Regions from separate parts of the Streptomyces sp. NPDC006193 genome, predicted to be linked through region 1. Evidence: riboswitches for the same ligand, from Rfam matches in the RefSeq annotation. Region 1 holds a riboswitch; the other holds the start of a gene.
What was found. Region 1 has a riboswitch for thiamine pyrophosphate ahead of thiC (phosphomethylpyrimidine synthase ThiC). Riboswitches for the same ligand answer to the same signal wherever they lie in the genome.
Positions count from the first base shown of each region.

Region 2: linked by a shared signal. The riboswitch ahead of ABZ261_RS18800 (thiamine ABC transporter substrate-binding protein) and the one ahead of thiC (phosphomethylpyrimidine synthase ThiC) in region 1 are both predicted to bind thiamine pyrophosphate.

Region 1 covers NZ_JBEXTB010000002.1:239,557-244,387, forward strand. The annotation lists gene ABZ261_RS03000 (SsgA family sporulation/cell division regulator) at 1-8, shown strand, start outside; gene ABZ261_RS03005 (YibE/F family protein) at 122-1,531, opposite strand; TPP riboswitch at 1,603-1,780, shown strand; gene thiC (phosphomethylpyrimidine synthase ThiC) at 1,773-3,557, shown strand; gene ABZ261_RS03015 (hypothetical protein) at 3,658-4,512, opposite strand; gene ABZ261_RS03020 (metallophosphoesterase) at 4,700-4,831, opposite strand, start outside.
Region 2 covers NZ_JBEXTB010000019.1:65,544-70,374, forward strand. The annotation lists gene ABZ261_RS18785 (phosphatidate cytidylyltransferase) at 1-644, shown strand, start outside; gene ABZ261_RS18790 (cytochrome P450) at 915-2,141, shown strand; gene rlmN (23S rRNA (adenine(2503)-C(2))-methyltransferase RlmN) at 2,191-3,297, shown strand; TPP riboswitch at 3,338-3,445, shown strand; gene ABZ261_RS18800 (thiamine ABC transporter substrate-binding protein) at 3,526-4,596, shown strand; gene ABZ261_RS18805 (iron ABC transporter permease) at 4,644-4,831, shown strand, end outside.

The DNA of each region.
Region 1 (4,831 bases):
CCGGCTGAGTGATACGAGCCAACGGCGCCGGGGTGCTGCCCTGCCGCACCGGGTGGTGCAGGAACGCTTCTGCTGAGGAGGGGGGGGCCGGTCGGGCGCCGCCGCCGACCGGCCGCCGGATTCACCGCTTCCGGCGCCGGCCCCGGCCGCCGCGCGCAGGTGCGGGCTGCCCCGCGCCCGGTGCCGGGCCAGCCGGGCCGGGCCGGTCGGCGGAGACGACCAGCGCGGCGAGCGCGGTGGTGACCGGCACCGAGGCGACCAAGCCGATCGAGCCCACCAGGGTGCGCACGATCTCCTCGGCCACCAGTTCGCTGTTGGCCACCGCCCCCACGCTGCTCTGCGCGATCGAGAACAGCAGCAGCAGCGGCAGCGCGGCTCCGGCGTAGGCCAGCACCAGGGTGTTGACCACGGAGGCGATGTGGTCACGGCCGATGCGGATGCCCGCCCGATACAGACCGCGCCAGCCCATCGACGGGTTGGCCTCGTGCAGCTCCCAGACCGCCGAGGTCTGCGTCACCGTCACGTCGTCCAGCACGCCGAGCGAACCGATGATGACGCCGGCCAGCAACAGACCGCTCATGTCGATCGACGGATACAGCCCGTGGATCAGACCGGTGTTGTCGTCCGTGTTGCCGGTCAGCGCGGCCCAGCCGATGAACAGGGAGCCGAGCACACCGATCAGCGAGAGGGAGATCAGGGTGCCGAGCACCGCCACCGACGTACGGGCTGACAGGCCATGGCACATGTACAGGGCGATCAGCATGATGGCGCTCGATCCGACCACGGCCACGACCAGCGGATTGGAGCCCTGCAGGATGGCGGGCAGGATGAACAGGGTCAGCACCAGGAAGCTGACGGCCAGAGCGACCAGCGCCATGACACCGCGCATCCGGCCCACCACGACGACGGCGACGGCGAAGATGCCCGCGAGCAGGGCCATCGGGAACTGCCGGTTCACATCGGTCACCGAGTACTGCAGATCCTTCGGCGCGGACGGCTCGTAGGCGACCACGACCTCCTCGCCCTGGTGCAGTTGCCGTGACTGGTCCGGCCGCACGATCTCGGTGAACGTACGGCCCTTGTCCTTGCCGGTGTCGATCCGGACGGTCGCCTTCTTGCAGGATGTGCCGGCCTTGCGCTTCGCCGGGACGCCTCCGGCTGCGGAGGTGTCGCCGGCCGGGGCGGCGCCGGAGGCGTCCCCCGACGCACAGCCGACCTCGACGACCCGGGTGACCGTGGCCTGCTGGGTCTGCCGGTCGAAGCCGACGCCGGTGCGCGTATGGGGCGGGGCTCCTCCGGGCCAGAGCACCGCGAGGCCGACCAGGACCGCCGCGGTGAAGGGCACGAGAATCGCCGCGATGACGGTCCGCAGGTGCTTGGAGACGGGCGCGGCGGGACCGTGGCTGTGGCTGTGCGAGTGACCGTGGGAGCCGCCTTCACGGACTCCGTGGCCGTGTCCGCTGCCGTCCTCCGGGCTGTCCTGGCGGCGCGGCTCGGGCGGCTGATAGGGGTACTGCTCCATCCTGGTCACCGCCCGATCATCGCAAGAAGCGTGGGGGCCCACTGTTCACCGCGCCACACATGACGCTAGCGTGGAGGCACCTTTGCACACGCGGGAGCTCGGAGCACCGGGCTGAGAGGGCGCTGACCTCCGTAGACGCGATGTTTCACGTGGAACCAGCAAGGTTCCACCAGAGACGTCGGCCGACGGAAACCGCTGCGTCGACCGCCGAACCTGTTACCGGGTAATGCCGGCGTAGGGAGTAGGTCTCATGACCAACAAGGACGCACGCACGCCTGCCTCCGTTCAGGACGAGAAGTCCCCGGAGGCCGGGAAGTCCATCGGCTGGCACAAGGCGTACATCGAGGGCTCGCGCCCCGATCTGCGGGTGCCGGTCCGTCAGGTGCACCTCACCAACGGGCAGTCGGTGACGCTGTACGACACATCGGGCCCGTACACCGATCCACTCGCCGACACGGACGTCCGCAGGGGCCTGCCGCCCCTGCGGGAGAACTGGATCATCGCTCGCGGCGACACCGAGGAGTACGCGGGCCGTCCCGTCCGCCCCGAGGACGACGGGATCAAGCACACCGCGCCGCGTGGCGGGCTGCGCAACCTCGACGCGGTCTTCCCCGGCCGCCCGCGCCAGCCGCGGCGAGGCCGGGACGGCCAGGCGGTCACCCAGCTCGCGTACGCCCGCCGGGGCGAGATCACACCGGAGATGGAGTTCGTGGCCATCCGGGAGAACGTCTCTCCCGAGGTGGTCCGCGAGGAGATCGCGGCGGGCCGGGCCGTGCTGCCGGCCAACGTCAATCACCCGGAGATCGAGCCGATGATCATCGGTAAGCGGTTCCTGGTGAAGGTGAACGCCAACATCGGCAACTCCGCGGTGACGTCCTCCATCGAGGAGGAGGTCGAGAAGATGACCTGGGCGACCCGCTGGGGCGCCGACACGGTCATGGACCTCTCCACCGGCCGCAACATCCACACCACCCGCGAGTGGGTCCTGCGCAACTCCCCCGTTCCCATCGGCACCGTGCCGCTCTACCAGGCCCTGGAGAAGGTCGACGGCAAGGCCGAGGAACTGACCTGGGAGATCTACAAGGACACCGTCATCGAACAGGCCGAGCAGGGCGTGGACTACATGACCGTCCACGCGGGCGTCCGGCTGCCGTACGTCCCGCTCACCGCCAACCGCAAGACCGGCATCGTCTCGCGCGGCGGGTCGATCATGGCCGCCTGGTGTCTGGCCCACCACAAGGAATCGTTCCTGTACGAGCACTTCGAGGAGTTGTGCGAGATCTTCGCCGCCTACGACGTCACGTACTCGCTGGGCGACGGTCTCAGGCCGGGTTCGATCGCCGACGCCAACGACGAGGCGCAGTTCGCCGAGTTGCGGACGCTCGGGGAGCTCAACCGCATCGCCAGGCGGTTCGACGTGCAGACGATGATCGAGGGCCCCGGTCACGTCCCGATGCACAAGATCAAGGAGAACATCGACCTTCAGCAGGAGATCTGCGACGAAGCTCCGTTCTATACGCTCGGCCCGCTGACCACGGACATCGCGCCGGCGTACGACCACATCACCTCCGGCATCGGCGCCGCGATGATCGCCTGGTGGGGCACGGCGATGCTCTGCTACGTCACGCCCAAGGAGCACCTGGGCCTGCCCAACCGGGATGACGTCAAGACCGGCGTCATCACCTACAAGATCGCGGCGCACGCGGCCGACCTCGCCAAGGGGCACCCGGGCGCACAGGAGTGGGACGACGCGCTGTCGGACGCCCGCTTCGAGTTCCGCTGGGAGGACCAGTTCAATCTGGCTCTTGATCCGGACACGGCACGGGAGTTCCATGACGAGACGCTGCCGGCCGAGCCCGCCAAGACGGCGCACTTCTGCTCCATGTGCGGGCCGAAGTTCTGCAGCATGAGGATCTCGCAGGACATCAGGCGCGAACACGGCGGCAGCAGGGACGAGATCGAGGAGGGCATGGCCCGGAAGTCGAAGGAGTTCGCGGCCGCCGGCAACCGGGTGTATCTGCCGATCGCCGACTGAGACGCGCACGGTGAGGCCGTCGCGCCGGCCGGTCCCAAGACGGCCGGCTGGTGCGGCGGGCCCACGCGGCGCGCGGGCGCGGGGCGGAGCGGGGGCGGGGCTACTCGGGCCGGTGCTCCGGGCCGCCGAAGTCCGGGCTGGTGTAGTCGGGGCTGGTGAAGCTCGGGCGGCCGGACGCGCTTCCGTCGTCGGGGCTGCTGAAGCCGGGACGGTCGTATCCCAGGCGCGGCATGCGGCCGGTCGGGGCGGGTGGGGCCGGGTGGCGTACGCCGGCCGTGCCGGGATCGGCGAGCGCGTCCCGCAGGAACGGCAGGATGCCGCGTTCGAGCAGGGCCTGGCGCCAGGCCTCCCTGGCCCTGGACAGCTCCTCGTGCGCCGTGCCGCCTGCCTGTGCGCCGGACGGGGTGCCGTTGCGCAGCGCGGTGAGCAGCAGTCCGACGGCGGCGACGAGGATCGCCACCGCGGTCAGGCCGCCGAACACCCAGCCGGTGGTGAGCATGGTCCGGGCGAAGGCCTGCCCGGGGTCCAGCACCCTGAGCAGGTAACCGACGAGCAGGAACAGCACGGCAGCGGCTGCGGACAGGAGGGGAGCCAGGACGGCGACGACCGCCAGGGCACCCGCGCCGGTGTTCTCGGCGGTCTCGCCGAGGGGGGTGGCGAGGTCCGCGGCGGCCGGACCGGGCTCCGCGGCATCGGGAGTGCCGGGCGGTGCGGTGGACGGGGCGGGCTGCCGCAGTTCTTCGCGGAGTGCGGCGTAGTGCCGGTACTCGGCCGCCGCGGCCGCCGTGATCAGGGCACCGGCGTCGAGCGCCATGGTGCGCAGTTGTTCAGGGCTGAGCCGCTCTCCGACACCGGCCAGTTCCGGCCGGCGGGGTGCGGAGCGCAGCACCTCGTCGAGGAGCCGCTCGAATTCCCGGCGGTCCTCGTCGTGCAGATGCTGCGGAACGCTGTTCATGTGCCTCCCCCGGTGCTCCGTAGGGCTGGTGCTCGCACGCCGGCGAGCCGTCGGGCAGAAACGGAGGGGAGCCTGCTACGGACAAGCCGATGGTAGAGCCGTGACGGCGAACGGTGACAGGGGATTGCCGGAAATCGCGGTGCGGCCTGCGTGTTCACCGCCGGGCGCGCGCCTGCCCGGGGAACGGTCAGGTGTCCAGGGGAAGTTGCTGGACCAGCAGTTTCCCGGCCATGGTCACTCCGCCGTCCATGGCGATGGCGAGTCCGTCGGCGTAGACGTGCGGCCCCTCGACGACCGGGCCGGTGCCCTCCTCGCCGTC
Region 2 (4,831 bases), on a different contig from region 1:
GGGCGCCGCTGGTGCCGCTCGCGGTCGGCGGCGCGGCGATGGTCGTCGCCGGGTACGTGCGCGGCGCCGAGGGGGCCTGGGTCGCCATGGCGCTCACGGCCCTGGCCGTCCTCGTCTGGCGCATGACGGAACCGCCCGAGGGCTACCTCAAGGACGTCACGGCCGGCGTCTTCGCGGCGTTCTACGTGCCGTTCCTGGCGACGTTCGTCGCGCTGATGCTCACCGCCGACGACGGTCCCTGGCGGGTGCTGACCTTCCTGCTCCTGACGGTCGTCAGCGACACCGGCGCGTACGCGGTCGGCTGGCGCTTCGGCAGGAAGAAACTCGCCCCGCGCATCAGCCCCGGCAAGACCCGCGAGGGCCTGCTGGGGGCGGTGCTGTTCGCCATGGCCGCGGGCGCGGTCTGCATGCAGTTCCTGATCGACGACGGCAGCTGGTGGCAGGGCCTGGTGGTGGGACTCGCCGTCGCGGCCAGCGCCACGCTCGGCGACCTCGGCGAATCCATGATCAAACGGGATCTGGGCATCAAGGACATGGGCACCCTGCTCCCCGGGCACGGCGGCATCATGGACCGCCTGGACTCGCTGCTGCCCACGGCGCCGGTGGTGTGGCTGCTGATGGTGGTGTTCGTCGGCTCCGCGTGAAGCCGACCGCCGTACTGCCCCCGGGCCCCGTCCGCCATGCGCGGGCGGGGCCCGTCGCCGTCCCCGGCCCCTTGCCGTCCCGCGTCCCCGGCCCCTTGCCCTCCCCGGGCCCTTGCCCTCCCCGGGCCCTTGCCCTCCCCTTCGCCCCGTGGCCGCACCCGGTCCACGGATGCCGCAGCAGAAATCGCCGGGCGGGGCCGCCGGACGGCAGACTCCCTGAGAGGACGGCGTGTCCTCAGCCGCCAGGCGACGCAGCAGGGAGTGAGCCCGATGCCCCTCGACCCCGCCTCCGTACCCACGCCCCCGCCGGTGCGGTTCTGGCCCGTCGACGACCTGCCCGCCCTCGACCCGGACCCGTTCCTCGACGAGCTGCTGCGCGAAGAACCCGTCACCCGGATCCGGCTGCCGCACGGGGACGGGCACGCCTGGCTGGTCACCCGCTACGAGGACGTCCGCTTCGTCACCTCCGACCCGCGCTTCTCCCGGGAGCGGGTCGCCGGGCGCGACGTGACCACCATGCGCCCGGCGCCGGTGGCCTCGCAGACGGCGGGCCTGCAGTACATCGACCCGCCGCGGCACAGCCGGCTGCGCCGGGTCGTCGCCCGGGCGTTCACCGGCCGGAGCATGCAGCGGCTGCGCCCGCTCGCCGAGCGCAGGGCCGCCGAACTGCTCGACGGGATGGAACGCGCCGGTGCGCCGGCCGACCTCATGGAACACCTGCACGGGCCCTTCCCCGTAGCGGTGGTCCGGGACTTCCTCGGCGTGGAGGAGAAGGACTGGCACCGCTGGGCGGAGACGGGCGAGGCGCTGCTGTCCGCGGGCGCGGAGTCCGAGGAACGCGCCGGGCGGGCCGCCCGGGAGACCCGCGCCCGCATCGCCGAACTGCTGCGAAGCCGCCGTGAGGAACCCCGCGAGGACCTCGCCGGAGTGCTGGCGCAGGCAGCCGCGGCGGGTGAGATCACCGACGACGAGGCCATCTCCCTCGCCACCGCCGTCCAGGTCAGCGGCGGCCACGCCGTCCGCAACAACAGCGGCTCGATGATGTACGCGCTGCTCACCCACCCCGAGCAGATGGACCGGCTGCGCCGCGAGCCGGAACTGCTGCCGCGGGCCGTGGAGGAACTGTTCCGCTACGTCCCCCACCGCAACGGCGTCGGCATCCCGCGGATCGCCACCGAGGACGTCGAGGTCGGCGGGCACCTGATCCGCAAGGGCGATGTCGTCTACAACGCGTATGTCGCCGCCAACCGCGACCCCGAGGTCTTCCCCGACCCCGACGCCCTGGACTTCGACCGGGACGACGGCCCCCACCTGGCCTTCGGTCACGGCCCGCACCACTGCCTGGCCGCCATCATGGCCCGCATGGAGGCCGAGGTCGTGATCGGCTCCGTGCTCACCCGCTTCCCCCGCATCCGCCTGGCCGTGCCCCCGCAGGAGGTCGAGTTCCAACGCCGCGGCCTGATCCGCGGCCCCAGAACCCTCCCGGTGACCTGGTGACCGCAGGCCCGCCAGGTCACCCGATTCGATCTGCGACACTGGGTGGGCCATGCCTAAGCCCGGAGAACTCACCTTTGTCGCGCCGCGCGGAGCCAAGAAGCCGCCGCGGCATCTCGCCGATCTCACGCCTGCCGAGCGCAAGGAGGCGGTGGCCGGGATCGGTGAGAAGCCGTTCCGTGCCAAGCAGCTCTCGCAGCACTACTTCGCGCGGTACGCGCACGACCCCGAGCAGTGGACGGACATCCCGGCCGGCTCCCGGGAGAAGCTGCGCGAGGCGCTGTTCCCGGAGCTGATGACCGTCGTCCGGCATCTGTCGACCGACCAGGGGACCACCCGCAAGACGCTGTGGCGGCTGTTCGACGGCACGCTGGTCGAGTCGGTGCTGATGCGGTATCCGGACCGGGTCACCATGTGCATCAGCTCGCAGGCCGGCTGCGGGATGAACTGCCCGTTCTGCGCGACCGGGCAGGCGGGACTGGACCGGAACCTGTCCACGGCGGAGATCGTCCACCAGATCGTGGACGGCATGCGGGCGCTGCGGGACGGCGAGGTGCCGGGCGGTCCGGCGCGGCTGTCCAACATCGTCTTCATGGGCATGGGCGAGCCGCTCGCCAACTACAAGCGGGTCGTGGGGGCCATCCGGGCGCTGACCGACCCGGTCCCGGACGGGCTGGGGCTCTCGCAGCGCGGGATCACCGTGTCGACCGTCGGGCTGGTGCCGGCCATCCACCGGTTCGCCGACGAGGGCTTCAAGTGCCGGCTCGCCATCTCCCTGCACGCCCCCGACGACGAGCTGCGCGACACCCTGGTCCCCGTGAACACGCGGTGGAAGGTCCGCGAGGTGCTGGACGCAGGCTTCGAGTACACCGAGAAGTCGGGCCGCCGGCTGTCGATCGAGTACGCGCTGATCCGGGACATCAACGACCAGGCCTGGCGGGGCGACCGGCTCGGCCGGCTCCTCAAGGGCAGGCCCGTGCACGTCAACCTCATCCCCCTGAACCCGACGCCGGGGTCCAGGTGGACCGCTTCCCGGCCGGAGGACGAGAAGGCGTTCGTCGAGGCCGTCGCCGCGCACGGGGTGCCGGTGACCGTCCGGGACACCCGGGGGCAGGAGATCGACGGGGCCTGCGGTCAGCTCGCGGCCACCGAGCGGTAGTCTGAGGCCGTCCACAACTTCATACCGGCCATACCTATGCATATTCCGACAGGGGAGCGCCACAGCGCTGAGAGTGCGGCAACCGGGCCGCAGACCCTCTGAACCTCGCCCAGGTCATTCTGGGTAGGAAGTTCGGTCATCACCTCAAGCTGTTGCGCCCTGCCCGGCCTCCCGCGCGGAGCCGGGCAGGGCCGCGTCTCTTCCTGGCCGACCCCAGGAGGACATCCAGTGCACAACAAGACCCTCATGGCGGTGGCGGTCGGGCTCGGGCTGGTCACGCTGACGGCGTGCGGCTCGGCGGACACCGCGCAGTCCGCGAACTCCAAGACCGTCACCCTGGTCAGCCACGACTCGTGGGCCGTCTCCAAGAACGTGCTCAAGGACTTCGAGAAGAAGTCCGGGTACAAGGTCAGGGTCCTGGAGGACGGCGACGCCGGGCAGGCCGTCAACAAGGCCGTCCTCACCAAGGACAACCCCCAGGGCGACGTCTTCTTCGGCGTCGACAACACCCTGCTGTCCCGGGCCCTGGACAACGGCCTCTTCCAGCCGTACGAGGCGAAGGGCTCCGACCGCGTCCTGCCGCAGTACCGGGCCGACGGGGCCAAGCACCGCGTCACGCCCGTCGACACCGGCGACATCTGCGTCAACTACGACAAGGCCTACTTCCGCGAGCACCGGCTGGCCCCGCCGAAGTCCTTCGCCGACCTGGCCAAGCCCGCGTACAAGAACCTCCTCGTCACCGAGAACGCGGCCACCTCCTCGCCCGGCCTCGGCTTCCTGCTCGGCAGCGCCGCGGAGTTCGGCGACACGGGCTGGCAGGACTACTGGAAGAAGCTCAAGGCCAACGGCGTCAAGGTCGTCGACGGCTGGGAGCAGGCCTACCAGGAGTTCTCCGGCTCCTCGGAGGGCAAGAAGGCCGGCGGCGACCGGCCGCTCGTGGTGTCCTACGCCTCCTCCCCGCCCGCCGAGGTGATCTACGCGAAGAAGCGGCCCGCCACCGCCCCGACCGGGGTCGCGTACGGCACCTGCTTCCGGCAGACCGAGTACGCGGGCCTGCTGAGCAACGCGAAGAACCCCGAGGGCGGCAAGGCGTTCCTCGACTTCCTGCTCACCGAGGAGTTCCAGGAGGACATGCCGCTCAACATGTTCGTCTACCCGGTCGTGAAGGGCGCCGCCGTGCCGACCGAGTTCACGAAGTACGGAGCGGCCGCCGAGCACCCCGAGACCATGGCCCCTGACAAGATCGCCGCCAACCGCGACCAGTGGGTCAAGTCGTGGACGTCGCTCGTACTGAAGTAGCGGCCCGCACCAGGGGCACGCGCGGGAGCGCGGCGCGGCTCGGGCTGATGGCCGTGCCCGTCGCGTTCTTCGCGCTGTTCTTCGCCTGGCCCGTCGCCGCGATCCTGGCGCGCGGGCTGAGGGCGGACGGCGCCTGGCGGTTCGGCCGGCTGGCGGACGTGGTCACCCAGCCGGACATCCGGCACGTGCTGTGGTTCACCACCTGGCAGGCGCTCGCCTCCACCGGGCTCACCCT